DNA from 3 places in the Aliiglaciecola sp. NS0011-25 genome. Region 1 is predicted to be linked to each of the others. Evidence: predicted binding sites of a transcription regulator. Region 1 holds the regulator's gene; each other region holds the start of a gene.
The links. The regulator FNR, encoded in region 1, switches genes on or off when oxygen is low (the NO sensors DNR and NnrR bind a similar motif). The targets are predictions, from matches to a motif close to TTGATCTAGATCAA.
Positions count from the first base shown of each region.

Region 2: the regulator FNR is predicted to act here: its motif matches at 3,352-3,365, upstream of ABWV72_RS13980 (cytochrome ubiquinol oxidase subunit I).
Region 3: the regulator FNR is predicted to act here: its motif matches at 2,586-2,599, upstream of frdA (fumarate reductase (quinol) flavoprotein subunit).

Region 1 is NZ_BAABWR010000019.1:14,348-19,112, reverse strand. Features, by position in the region: gene ttcA (tRNA 2-thiocytidine(32) synthetase TtcA) at 1-786, opposite strand, end outside; gene uspE (universal stress protein UspE) at 923-1,855, opposite strand; gene fnr (fumarate/nitrate reduction transcriptional regulator Fnr) at 1,970-2,707, opposite strand; gene ABWV72_RS15970 (sulfite exporter TauE/SafE family protein) at 2,733-3,398, opposite strand; gene ccoS (cbb3-type cytochrome oxidase assembly protein CcoS) at 3,395-3,580, opposite strand; gene ABWV72_RS15960 (heavy metal translocating P-type ATPase) at 3,603-4,765, opposite strand, start outside.
Region 2 is NZ_BAABWR010000015.1:38,560-43,324, forward strand. Features, by position in the region: gene ABWV72_RS13965 (sigma-54 interaction domain-containing protein) at 1-1,069, opposite strand, end outside; gene ABWV72_RS13970 (NAD(P)/FAD-dependent oxidoreductase) at 1,280-2,551, shown strand; gene ABWV72_RS13975 (Tll0287-like domain-containing protein) at 2,560-3,195, shown strand; gene ABWV72_RS13980 (cytochrome ubiquinol oxidase subunit I) at 3,450-4,765, shown strand, end outside.
Region 3 is NZ_BAABWR010000006.1:68,195-72,959, forward strand. Features, by position in the region: gene ABWV72_RS06835 (succinate dehydrogenase/fumarate reductase iron-sulfur subunit) at 1-681, opposite strand, end outside; gene frdA (fumarate reductase (quinol) flavoprotein subunit) at 678-2,462, opposite strand; gene ABWV72_RS06845 (SDR family oxidoreductase) at 2,710-3,459, opposite strand; gene ABWV72_RS06850 (histidine phosphatase family protein) at 3,495-4,196, opposite strand; gene ABWV72_RS06855 (acyl-CoA dehydrogenase family protein) at 4,316-4,765, opposite strand, start outside.

The DNA of each region.
Region 1 (4,765 bases):
TTGCGTCTCTAAGGTTTTAAAGTCGAAAAGTTCACTATCGGCAAGATGCGAAGGCACGACATTCTGCATTGCCCTAAACATACTTTCAATCCTACCCGGAAAACGCTTGTTCCAGTCTACTAGCATGTTTTTAATAACTTTGCGTTGTAGGTTCTCTTGCGAGCCACATAAATTACAAGGAATAATCGGGAACTCAATTAAATCAGAATATTGGGTAATTTCTTTTTCAGCACAATAGGCTAGGGGACGAATGACCATTTGTTTGCCATCATCGCTGACTAACTTGGGAGGCATAGATTTTAAGCGTCCGCCATAAAACATGTTTAAGAATAGTGTCTCTAACATGTCGTCACGGTGGTGCCCCAACGCGATTTTAGTTGCGCCTAGTCGGGTTGCCGTCTTGTAAAGTATCCCTCTGCGTAATCTAGAGCATAGTGAACAAGTTGTTTTTCCCTCTGGAATTTTATCTTTTACAATCGAATAGGTGTCTTCTGTGACGATTTCAAATGCAACTTGCAATTCTTGTAAGTAATTAGGCAGTATCTGAGCGGGGAAGCCTGGTTGCTTCTGATCTAAATTAACCGCAATAATTTCAAATTTAATTGGCGCAATCTTTTGCAGAAACATTAAAATATCAAGCATGGTGTAACTGTCTTTTCCGCCAGACAGGCAGACCATTACCTTATCGCCATCTTCGATCATATTAAAATCGGCAATTGCTTTGCCTACATTTCGTCTTAGGCGCTTTTGAAGTTTATTAAAACTGTATTTTTTACTCTCAGACAGAGACTCGACCTTACTCATCTTATTCCTAGAAAAACATTGCTATCAGCGCGGATTATACCTGTCCTCATAAAGGACATAAACACCCTAAATTTAAATGTTTGCAGTCATTTTCTAAGAATCACAAGGTTATGTAAGGTTAATGTTTAAGAGGACACTCAAAGCCTTCTGGTTTAATTGCTAAAACGTCACAATTGAGTGAATCTATTGTATGTTCAGCCGTGTTACCGATAAGGGCGGCTGTAATACCGGTGCGACCTACAGTACCGATAACCACTAACTCTGCGTCGATAGCTTTTGCCACTGAAGGAATGACATCCTCAGGCAAACCTTCACTAAGATGCTGATTTTCTTGTGGGATATTGAATTCTTGAGCGTGCTCAAGCATACATTTGGCGTGGTGTTGTTTAACTGACTCTGTATAGCCAACCGGATCGAACTCTGGTATTTCGATGGCAATATTAACCGGTGTACCTGGGTAAGAATTAACCAAGTTTACATGTCCTTCCAGTAAATCAGCCATCAATCCAGCGGTTTTAGTGATTAACTTGTTTAAGCTATGATGTTCTTCATCTTCACTGCCCACATCTACCGCAGCTAAAATATTGCCATTAATAGGCCAATCATGTTCTTTGACAAGTAAAACTGGAACCGGTGATTTACGTAGGATATGCCAATCAGTAGGGGTGAATATCACTGACTTTAGGGTGTCATGCTCGTGGGTTCCTTTGACGATTAAATCATAGCTGTGATCAATCACTTCGAACAATACACTTTCATATGGCCGATTATGCCAGACCACTTTTATATCTACTGAAATAGATGAGTTAGCCGCTAGGGGTTCAACTATATTGGCAAGCCAATCGGTTTTGTCATCCACCACAGCTTGGCGCATCGTTTCTCTTTCATCCACGGTGAGCATAGTGGTCATTTCATAAGAGAAATCATATATGGACAGAAACGCAGTAATACTGGCGCCGGTCTTTTCTGCCAATAAAAGCGCTCTTTTAAACGCTTTTTGATCTTCTGTAGTTGGGTCTACAACAGCTAGTATTTTGTTAAATACGGACATAAATTAATTCCCTTCAAACGTTTACACTACGTATATTAAGTGTATGGCTACTTTAGCTAGTTTGCCAATTAACAGACTAATTGTTTTGACCTGAATCAATTTAAATTAAAAGACTTAACCGCAGGCTTGTTTATTTAAAACGTGTTCACCAAGTTTTTCTCTAAGTACCGCCAAATTGAGAATTTGTATAAATTTCCCATCAACTTTGATGATATTTTCTTTTTGAAAACGGGTGAGTAAACGACTCACGGTTTCAACAGTTAAACCAAGGTGATTACCAATTTCGTTTCGGGTCATGGTTAAATTAAATTCTAATTCAGAAAAACCGCGGGAGCGAAAACGATCTGATAGATTAATTAGGAAGTGGGCAAGACGTTCTTCTGCTGTGCGCTTGTTTAATAACATCATGAGACTGTGATCTTGGTTTATTTCTGTGCTCATAATTTTAAGCATTTCTTTGCGCAGTGTAGGAAGTTGTGCGCTCATAATATCTAACTTGTCGTAAGGTAACTCACAAACCATGGAGGTTTCCATCGCTTGATTATAACTTTGATATTTTTCAGAAAATAGTCCATCAAAGCCGACAATATCACCGGGAAAATGAAACCCTGTAATTTGTTGTTCGCCATCGGGAGAGGTTATGTAAGATTTAAATGAGCCCGTTCTTACTGCAAACAGCGACGTAAATTTTTGCCCAGGAATAGTTAATTGATCATTTTTATGCAAAGGGCGCTTGCGTTCTATGATTTCGTCCAAACTCTCCATTTCAGTCTGATTCAGAGCCACCGGTATACATAGGTGATTAAAACTGCAGTTTTGGCAGCGAATACTGAACTTGTTCGGATCTGACATTAGTTAATTCCAATTAATTCATTAGTTACCAATTATGAATCCCTTGGTAACATAAAATCAAGCCAAATAAGCATAATAAGACTGCAACGCTTCGTTTTACCACTGGTTGGGTCAACCATCCTCTTATTTGGCTGGCGCTGGCTCCCATTGCTAACATGATGGGCAAAGTGCCCAAGCCAAAGCAAAACATGGTGATAGCACCTTGTACCACACTGCCGGTGGAAACACTCCATGTTAACGTCGAATAAACCAATCCACAGGGCAACCAGCCCCAGATTAGGCCATAGGGTACAGCATAGATTGGGTGTTTAAAGGGAATGAAACGCTTTGATATGGGACTAATTTTACGCCAAAAAATAGCGCCAACTTTTTCTACTTTAACCAGTAGTTTTGACCACTGTCCCACATATAATCCAAGCAGAACCATAAATACTCCGCCAAAAAGGGTCAGTGCTTGAGGATTGATAAAGGATTTTGTGGTGACGATCTGACCCAACAGCCCAGCGATTGCGCCAGCGAAACTATAAGATAAAATGCGGCCTGAATTATAGGCAATTAAATACGGCCATTGTGACTTATTCTTTGGTAATGCAAAGGTAAATGAGGTCACAATTCCACCGCACATCCCAGCGCAATGCACACTTCCAGCAAGTCCGATTAATATTGCAGAAAACCAGCTTAAGTCGTTCATTTGTCGTTAGTTTTTGGCTTTTTTACTTGTACTTTTTTATCCACGTCATCATCGAATAGAATGTTGTATCCTTGACGCTCTAAATCTTCAAACTGATTGGATTTGACCGCCCAAAAAAAGATCCCTATGGCTAACAGTACTAGCACAATAGCGATGGGGATTAGCACATAAATGATACTCACTTTAATTTCCTATTAGCGCTGGTTAACGTAGTAAACGAATAGAGTTTGCGACCACAATAATTGAACTTAACGACATGCCAATTACGGCCATCCACGGGCTTAAATATCCGGCTACTGCTAGGGGAAGAATTAACGCGTTATAGCCAATGGCCCAAACCATGTTCTGTTTGATTTTGGTACGCACTTTAATCGCCATACTAACAGCAAACTTAACATTACTTAATTTTGAATTTAATAAAATGATATCGGCAGAACGTTTCGCCATGTCACTGGCGTCACCTACCGCAATTGATACATCAGCAGCGGCCAAAACTGGGGCGTCATTGATGCCATCACCAATCATCAAAACTTTGTGTCCTTTGGCTTGTAAGTTTTGAATGTATGTCAGTTTTTGTATTGGCGTTTGTCTAAAATAAACGTTTGGGATACCTAAAGAATCAGCGACCAAAGACGCGTTTATTTCTGAGTCACCACTTAACATCACCAATTGTTTGCTGCGTAAGTCATCGACGAGTTGTTTTGCGTCTTTTTTAACTACATCTTTTACGCTAAATGCAGCAATTAACTGATTGCCCAATTGCAGATAAACTCGAGAGTCATCCTCAGTGGGTCGTAAACCATCACTGTTATCAAGAATACTTATGTTACCTATCTTAACGACTTGAGATTGGTAGGTTCCTTGTAAACCTTTTCCCGCCACAGTAACTACTTGGGAAACTGCGCAGGGGGTCTGAGATTGAAACGCGTGAGATATCGGATGTTTTGAATAGAGTTCTAATCCAGCAGCTAAATTATAAACAAAAGTTTCATCTGCTGCGTTAAAGAGCTCGACGTCACTTACACTGAAATGTCCATTGGTTAGCGTGCCTGTTTTATCAAAAATCACGGTGTCGACATCAGGCATAACATCGATAATATTTGCTCTTTTAACTAATAAGCCATATTGATTTAATTTTGCTATTGCACTGGTTAAAGCCGTCGGCGTTGCCAAGCTAAGGGCGCAAGGGCAGGTCGCAACTAGGATTGATATGGCAACCCAAAAAGCGCGTTCTGGTTGATAAGCCAGCCAGCCAACGTAACTTATTAAGGTGATACCTAGAACAATTACAATAAAGTACTTGGAGGCAATATCTGCATATACAGCTGCCTTGGGTTTATCTGAAAGAGCTAACTCTTGAAGGCGTA
Region 2 (4,765 bases), on a different contig from region 1:
TTGCGAGCAATGCCGAATGTTCAACAATACTTCTTAGTTCACGAATATTACCGGGGAAATCATATTGACACAGCGCAAGCAGCGCTTTTTCACTAAACTTTTTGCGATTCATCTCAGATTGTTTCAAAAAGTGTTCTGCCAAAATCGGGATATCAGAGCGTCGCTGAGCCAAAGACGGCAACATTATTGGAAAGCCAGCAATGCGATAATACAAATCTTTCCTAAACTCGCCTGACGCTACCAAATCAAGCAGGTTTTTATGGCTTGCACAAATCAGCCTAAAATCTGCCTTTTTCTGCTTAATTCCGCCAACGGTTCGATAACAATGGGTTTCAAGAAGACGTAACAATTTCACTTGCATTGCTAATGGCACATCGGCGATTTCATCAAAAAAAACGGTACCACCATTGGCCATTTCTATCAGTCCCTTTTTGGCATGGGTTGCACCAGTAAAAGCCCCCTTTTCATGACCAAATAATTCAGATTCGAATAAGTTTTCGTTAAGGCCTGTGCATTCAATTATAACGAAAGGCTTTTGTGCCCGAGCGCTCGACTCGTGAACCGCTTTAGCAACTAGCTCTTTTCCTGTGCCGGTTTCACCATGCAGTAATACCGCGATATCGGCCTTAGCAGAGCGGTTAATTTTATTCAGCATGGTTTTAAACGGCTCTGATGCACCTATCATCAGCTGTGCATTAGACTCATTAGAGGCAAACCTTATGCGATCAAGCACTTCTAGAAAACCTGTGGTTATGCCATTTTCATCTTTAATCGGTTTCATCAAAATATCGCAATAGGTTTTACCATAAGGCGTATCGTGAATGTGAATGACACTGCTGGTTCTATTGGTTTTTTTACATTGCTCCATAGGACAGTCTTCGCCATGTTTATCGCAAGGAGATGAATTACCGTGAGAAATTTCAAAACAACTGCTTTTACCAACAATGACTTCATTTTCGTAAGTATCTCGATAGGCGGAATTTACCGCTAAAATACGATATTCAAGATCGATAAAAATTGCCGGTTTTTCCATGGCATCGATCATCGATTGCACTACACCAATATTCATATCCAGATAGCTCGCCAGTAAGTCAATATTGACTCATTCTGTGACAAAAATGACAAAGGAATCAAGGTTTATCTAAGCTAGTTCATCAATACTTAATAAACTGCATACTTTTCAACATGTTAAATTTTTTGAATTTATAGCACGCCTCTTGCTTACATAATGTTCACATATCGTAACTATTAACAACGATAAGATAAGTGAGGAACTAAAATGGCTAAAGTAGTGATCTTAGGTGCAGGAACCGGTGGCATGCCAGCGGCTTATGAAACAAAGGAAATACTCGGTAAAGAACATCAAGTCGTTGTCGTCAATGAACGACCAGAGTTCCGTTTTGTGCCATCGAACCCTTGGGTCGCAGTTGGCTGGCGGGAACCTGACGCCATAACAATGCCGATTGAAAAATATCTGAACAAAAAAGGCATAGAGTTCATTTGTGCAAAAGTGGACAAAATTGATGCCGCAAACAAGGTTATTTTAACCCATGAAAATGAAAGCATAAGTTACGATTATTTGATAATCGCTACAGGTCCAAAACTCGCGTTTAGTAATATTAAAGGAGCTGGCCCAGATTATTATACCCAATCCATATGTACCTTAGATCATGCCAAACAATGTTATCTAGATTTCGAAAAACTGCTGAAAAACCCCGGTCCAGTTGTGGTTGGTGCGTTTCAAGGCGCAAGTTGTTTTGGGCCAGCTTACGAATATGCGTTTATATTAGATAAAGCTCTTCGCGATGCCAAAATCCGCCATAAAGTTCCAATCCATTTTGTTACCAGTGAACCCTACATCGGACACATGGGATTAGGTGGTGTTGGAGATTCCAAAACCATGTTGGAGTCGGAACTCAGATCTCGAGATATAAAATGGACATGCAATGGCACTGTAGATGAAGTCTGTGAAAATATGATGCATGTATCCGAATTAAACCGTAAAGGAGAAGTGGAATTAGAACATCAGCTGCCTTTTCATCACGCCATGTTAATACCGCCTTTTAGTGGCGTGGATGCAGTCGCAAATGTTGACGGCTTGTGCAATCCAAAGGGATTTGTTGTTACCGATGAATTCCATCGTAATCCAACTTATCCAACTATTTTTTCGGGCGGTGTTTGTGTTGCTATTCCACCAGTTGAGACAACACCAGTGCCCACAGGGACGCCTAAAACCGGTTACATGATAGAAACAATGATGACAGCTATTGCGCACAATCTAAAAGCTCTCATTATTGACAATCAACCACCGCAAACCAAAGGTACTATGCACGCAATTTGCCTAGCCGACATGGGAAATACTGGGGCAGCATTTGTGGCAATGCCGCAAATTCCTCCCCGCAATGTCGCTTGGTTTAAAAAGGGCAAATGGGTGCATTTAGCCAAAATCGCATTTGAAAAGTATTTTATGCGCAAAATGCGCACCGGCACCAGTGAACCTGTTTACGAAAAGTATGTGTTAAAAGCACTTGGAATAGAACGTTTAGAGTAGGAATAATTATGAACAAGATTTTGGCAATATATTCAACGACAGTTAGCTTATCGATCATATCCGGTTTTGGGTTATATATGACGCTAGCCAATGCAAATGAAATAACAAAATCAAATATACCATTGGCCAACAATAAAGTTGAAAATCAACAAGATAATGCAGCGTATAAACAAATCGCCAAGGAAAAAATGGCGCAATTTGGAAAGCAACTCAAAAGCGCATTATTGGACGCAATTGCTACTGGCGGTTTTGAAAATGCAGTGGAAGTTTGTCAGAATGAAGCACCGAAAATAGCCGCCGAACTATCCACTGATGGCTGGCAATTAAGTCGCACTAGCTTAAAAACTCGTAACCCTCTTAATCTGCCAAATGAATGGCAAAAGCCTGTATTACTTGAGTTTGAACAACAAGCTCAAAATGGAAGACCGATAGATAAATTAGTATTCAGCGATACCGTAAACGGTCAATTTAGGATGATGAAAGCGATTCCTACTGGCCAGCTATGTATCGCCTGCCACGGCACAAATATTTCACCTGAATTATCCAACAAAATTAACCAGCACTACCCACAAGACACAGCAATCAACTTCTCTTTAAAGGATATTCGCGGTGCTTTTAGTGTCACAGCGCCTATAGGTCAATAATCTACTTGTGATTAAATCACATATTGTCACTTATGACAGAACCTCTGTCATAAGTGACAACCACCCCCCCTATTTAGAGCCATGGTAAAAATAAAACCCTCGTAATTTCATATGGTTACATGAATTTCAAAATTTGGCACGTTGAATGCAATTCTGTTGATTAGGATCAACTCCGAGTTAGAAATCTTCGGAATATAATAAATTTCGCTAACTCTTTATGCGCAAACACATTTTTAATCACTAGGAGAAACAGTATGAACGAGACTCTTATCGAGTTATCTCGTTGGCAATTTGCCTCTACCGTCATGTTTCATTTCATATTTGTTCCATTAACCTTAGGGCTGAGCTTTATGCTTGCCATAATGGAATCAGTTTATGTTTTGACTGGCAAAGAAATCTACAAACAAATGACCAAGTTTTGGGGTAAGTTGTTTGGGATCAACTTTGCCATTGGCGTTGCCACAGGCTTAACCATGGAATTTCAGTTCGGTATGAACTGGTCTTATTATTCCCATTATGTCGGTGATATTTTCGGCGCACCTTTGGCAATTGAAGGGCTCATGGCGTTCTTTTTAGAGTCTACATTCGTTGGTTTGTTTTTCTTTGGTTGGGACAAAATGACCAAGGTAAAACACTTAATGACTACTTGGCTGGTTGCAATTGGATCTAACTTCTCAGCACTTTGGATTTTAATTGCAAATGGTTGGATGCAGTTTCCAGTAGGAGCTGAATTCAACTTTGAATCCATGCGGATGGAAATGACCAGTTTTGCAGAGGTAATTTTCAACCCCGTTGCACAGGTTAAATTTGTACATACCGTTTCTGCAGGATACGTCACAGGCGCTATTTTTGTATTAGCGATTTCGTCATATTATCTACTGAAAAATAAAGACGTTGCTTTTGCTAGACGTTCTTTTGCCATTGCCGCCAGTTTTGGTTTGGCCTCGGTGATTTCGGTCATTATATTGGGTGATGAAAGTGGCTACGAATTAGGTGATGTTCAAAAGGTAAAATTAGCGGCAGTAGAAGCAGAATATGAGACACAACCTGCTCCAGCGGCATTTACCCTATTTGGGATACCCAACGATGAGACCCAAACAGTCGATTATGCAATTCAAATTCCCTATGCCATGGGTATTATTGCCACTCGTTCTCTAGACGAAGAAGTGGTCGGATTAAAAGAGCATAAAGAGCGTCACAGAGAACGAATTTTATCTGGAATTATAGCCTACGACTTACTAGATAAAGTCAGGAATGGAGAAGCGACTGTCAATGAGCGCGCTGACTTTGAACAACACAAAGACAATTTAGGCTTTGCCATGTTGTTGCAACCATTTACCGAAGATGTCAGCAACCCGTCGGAACAAGCTATTCAACAAGCAGTAGACTACAGCATCCCTAAAGTTGCTCCGTTATTTTGGAGTTTCAGGCTGATGGTTGCATCTGGGTTTGCGATGTTAGTACTGTTCGCCCTTGCGTTTTACTATTCCACTAAGCATCAGATTACCAAGCCTCGTTGGTTGTTGAAATTTGCACTTTACAGCCTGCCGCTTCCTTGGATTGCCTCTGA
Region 3 (4,765 bases), on a different contig from region 1:
AGCTGATTCAACTTTGGATTGATTGACTGCTGCCGCGGGATCTACATTTTTCGGACAGACTTTTGAACAAAAGCCGACAAAGGTGCAGCTCCACGCGCCTTCCTCGGTATTCAATAAAGGCATTCGTTGCGCTTTTCCATGATCACGACTATCTAGGTTATAACGATGTGCTAGGGTAATCGCTGCAGGCCCTAAAAATTCAGGATTTAAGCCAAATTGTGGGCAGGCCGCGTAACATAGTCCACAATTGATACAATCGGAAAACTGCTGGTATTTGGCCATTTGCGCGGGCGTTTGTCGGTTCGCTTCAGTGGGGTTTTTATCATCGGCAATAAGATAGGGTTTGACCGCTTCTAGGTGAGTTAAAAACGCATCCATATCCACTATTAAGTCCCGCTCTACCGGCAAATGGGCTAGCGGTTCTATGACTACTTCGTCGTGGTAGTCACGTAAAAATACTTTGCAGCCTAGTTTCGGAACACCGTTGACCATAAGTCCGCATGAGCCACAAATCGCCATTCTACAAGACCAACGAAAGCTCAATGAAGGATCTAGCTCTTCCTTGATGTAATTGAGGGCATCAAGCACCGAAGTGCTGTCGTCAACGGGAACGTTAAATTGTTGAACAAAAGGGCTTTGAGATGTTTCTGGTAGATAGCGAGCTATACTGATCGTTTTCATGATGAGACTCCTTTGCCTGCATCACCATAGGCTCTTGCTGCTGGTGGTAATAACGAAATATCAACCGGCTGCCAAGCTAAATGCGCATCACCATTGGCTTGATAATAAACCAGACTATGTTGTAAATACTGCTCATCGTCACGCTGGGTGCAACCTTCATCAAGGCGCTGGTGAGCACCTCTAGATTCACGGCGCAATAACGCCGCTAAGCAGGTTGCTTCAGCCACATCTATACCAAACCCAAGCTCGATACACTGCAATAGCTCGGTATTGTAGCCAAGGCTTTTATCTGCGATTGTTATTTGTTGATAGCGTGTTTTGAGCTCTCGGATGGTGTTCAACGTTTGCTGTAATCCTGCTTGATCGCGATAAATTCCACAGCCTTGTTCCATGGTTTTTAATAACTCTCGTTTTATCGCTACCCAACTTTCTCGACCTTGTTGATTACGCAATGTGGTTATACGTTGTTGTTGAACTTCAAACTGAGCTTCTAAATCAGCTGAGGGCGTGAGTTCTCGCTGTTGACTAAATGCTACCGCTTGCTCGCCGGCTAGACGGCCAAATACCAATAACTCACTGAGCGAATTGGAACCTAAGCGGTTAGCCCCATGCAGGCCAACCGAAGCACATTCTCCGGCGGCAAAGAGTCCTTTTATTGAGGTTTCACACTTGGCATTGGTGGTGATCCCGCCCATGGTGTAATGCACCGCAGGGCGCACCGGTATAGGCTCCTTGACTGGGTCTACATTGACATAGGATTTTGCCAGCTCACATATAAAGGGAAGGCGTTCGTGTAAGTAGGCTTTTCCGAGGTGCCGTAAATCAAGATAGACAACGTCACTGTCGCCGAAGCGGCCAGTACGTCCTGCCTGTTGTTCATGCCAAAACGCCTGTGACAGTTTGTCTCTAGGCCCCAGTTCCATGTATTTATTTTTAGGCTCACCTACAGGTGTTTCCGGACCTAAACCGTAATCTTGCAGGTAACGGTAGCCCTGTTTGTTGAGCATTAAGCCACCTTCACCACGTGAGGCTTCAGTAATCAGTATCCCTGAACCTGGCAGGCCGGTGGGATGGTATTGCACAAATTCCATGTCGCGCAGTGCCACACCATGACGATAGGCCAGTGCCATACCATCACCGGTTACAATGCCACCATTGGTGTTGAAGCGAAATAGTCTTCCTGCACCACCGGTTGCCAAAATAACCGATTTAGCTCGAATAAAATGCAATTCACCTGTGGCTATTTCCAAGGCGACAATGCCCGAAATTTGTCCATCATTGACTAACAAATCGAGCACAAAAAATTCATCTAGACGCTGGATTTGATTAAAGCGTAAGGAGGTTTGAAATAACGTATGTAACATGTGGAAGCCGGTTTTATCGGCTGCAAACCAAGTGCGTTCTATTTTCATGCCGCCAAAGCGACGAACTTGCACTGAACCACCTTTTTTGCGGCTCCAAGGGCAACCCCAGTGTTCCAATTGCACTAATTCTTGATGAGCATGGCGCACGAAGTAATCGACTACAGATTGCTCTGCTAACCAGTCACCACCTGCGACAGTGTCTTCAATGTGCGCGGCAAAACTATCATCTTCACGGGTAACCGCCGCTGCTCCACCTTCTGCCGCAACAGTGTGCGAGCGCATAGGATAAACTTTGGAAACTAAACCGATACTTAAATTAAGGCCGGCTGCTTGTGCCTGCTCAGCTGCAGCAATACTGGCTCGTAACCCCGCACCGCCACCTCCAACGATAAGTACATCATAATCTAGGTATTTCATTTGGTCCCATTCCCTATAGATTTGTTATCCAACCCAAAACAAGTATTCGCTAAAAGGTGATATCTCTAGGTAGATAATATAACCATAAATAAACTGTGGTTAATACTGTTAAACGACTAAATAATGACCTTGATCAATTAATTTTATTTAGTGGTCTTGTTTGGGGGCATTTTGTGGGGGAGGAGACTGGGTGTTTTTGGCAGACCGCGATCATAATGAACAAAGCAAGCCATAGCTTGCTCGTTGTTTAACTCATTTTCTTTAACCAGCTCAGTGGAGCTATGCTCAAAATTGGCCGAATGACTGCCCAAGGCCATTTAGGCACGTAGCTGTTTGCGCCTTCTTTTTCTATTTCTTTGATAATTGCTTTACAGCCGGTTTCTGTATCTACAATAAAGGGGACTTTTTTAACTTTTTCGTTAATTTCACTTTTGATAAAACCAGGGTGTACGGTGGATACTTTAATGGGGGTATCCAAAACGTCAATTCTGATTCCTTCAGTGAGTGAACTTAGTCCGGCTTTGGTGGCGGCATAAACGTTCATCGCTCTTCGTGCTCCACGAATCGCGCTTATCGATGAAATGGTCACTAAATGGCCGCTATTCTGCTGTCTGAATATTGCCATTGCAGCTTCACACTGTGCTAATGCCGAAACGAAATTGGTGATGGCTGTCTGCTTATTGGCGTGAAAGTATCCCGTACCTATGGCAGCTCCTTTTCCCATTCCTGCATTAACAATCACTCTGTCTAATTGTCCCAATTCTTGATGAAACTCGTTGAATACTTCGAATACCTGTTCATGGTTGTCTACGTCTAGCGATTTGATTGAGACGGTGATATTTGGGTTGATACTGAGTAGTTCTTGTTTTAATGCTTCTAACCGCTCAATACGGCGAGCGCAAAGTGCCAAATTTCGGTTCATTTTGGCAAATTCAATGGCCATGCCTTTACCTAAGCCTGAGCTGGCGCCGGTAATTAATATGTTTTTTCTGCTCATAATTGGCCTATGTTTTTGAGTTTCATGATTAAAAATTATTTATAGGTGATTAAAGATTTATGTTGACCTTCGAAATGACTATGGTCATTTAAGGTAGACAAAAATACTCTAGATTGGGTGTTTACTAACTTAGTAATACCGCAGTTTACCAGGGTCCAATTTACTTGCATTACATTGCTTGGCGGGATTCCTAACAAATATTGACTAACCACCGAAATCGGTCCGCCGGAGGTGAAAACCGCGACTTTTTTGGCACCTTTTGCGTTGTTAATCACATTTTCCAACGCGCCTTTTATGCGATTCAGGTATCGCTCCCATGACTCGACATATTCGTCACAGTGTTGGCCTGACATCCAGCGATTCATGGCGTCGTTGAATAATTTCTCAAAGGCTGCTTTTGGATTGTTTTGGGTTAATAACCAGTTTTTAACTGAAGGTGCATCAGTAAACTCCGGCCCCATTTGGGCAATTATGTCGTTATGATCGTATTCATTCCAATTGGCATCGAAATTCCAATTCGATTCATCAACTACGGATGACATCCCAGACAAACAATTTTGTAAGGTTTGTTTATGCCGTAACATACTGCCTAAAAACACCTTATCAAAGTCGCCTATCCGAGTCTGTAATGAATTACCTAACAGCTTAGCTTGCTGATGTCCGACATCCGAAAGCTTATCGTAATTTTGTTGGCCAAAAGAGGCTTGGCCATGTCTAATTAAATAAATGGCTGTCAAATTTTATCCTATTAAATCGTTGTTCAAAGCATCAAATAAGCTTGATGGTATCATCAAGCTTATAGCCTAGTGTATTCCCTTAGTATCTTAGATACTTACATTAACCAAGTAGGACAAGCTTACTTGTTCAAGTACTTTTTAAGCTCAATGCGAGTCACCATACCCTGATGCACTTCATCTGGACCGTCTGCAAGTCTGAGTGAACGAGCCCCGGCAGCAAAACGCGCAAGAGGGAAGTCACTGCACATGCCTGCACCACCATGAAACTGGATGGCCATATCAACAACATTTTGCAGCATTCTAGGCACAACCACTTTTATCGCTGATATCTCTGTCATGGCATTCTTTACGCCCCCAGCATCTATTTTCCACGCTGCATTTAAGGTTAGCAGGCGAGCTTGATCTATTGCCATGCGTGCTTCTGCAATGCGTTCTTGGTTGCCTCCCAATTTTATGATTGGTTTTCCAAATGCTTGACGTGACTGTCCACGTAAAATGGCCAGCTCAAGGGCTTTTTCCGCCATACCGATAGCGCGCATGCAGTGATGTATGCGGCCAGGACCAAGTCT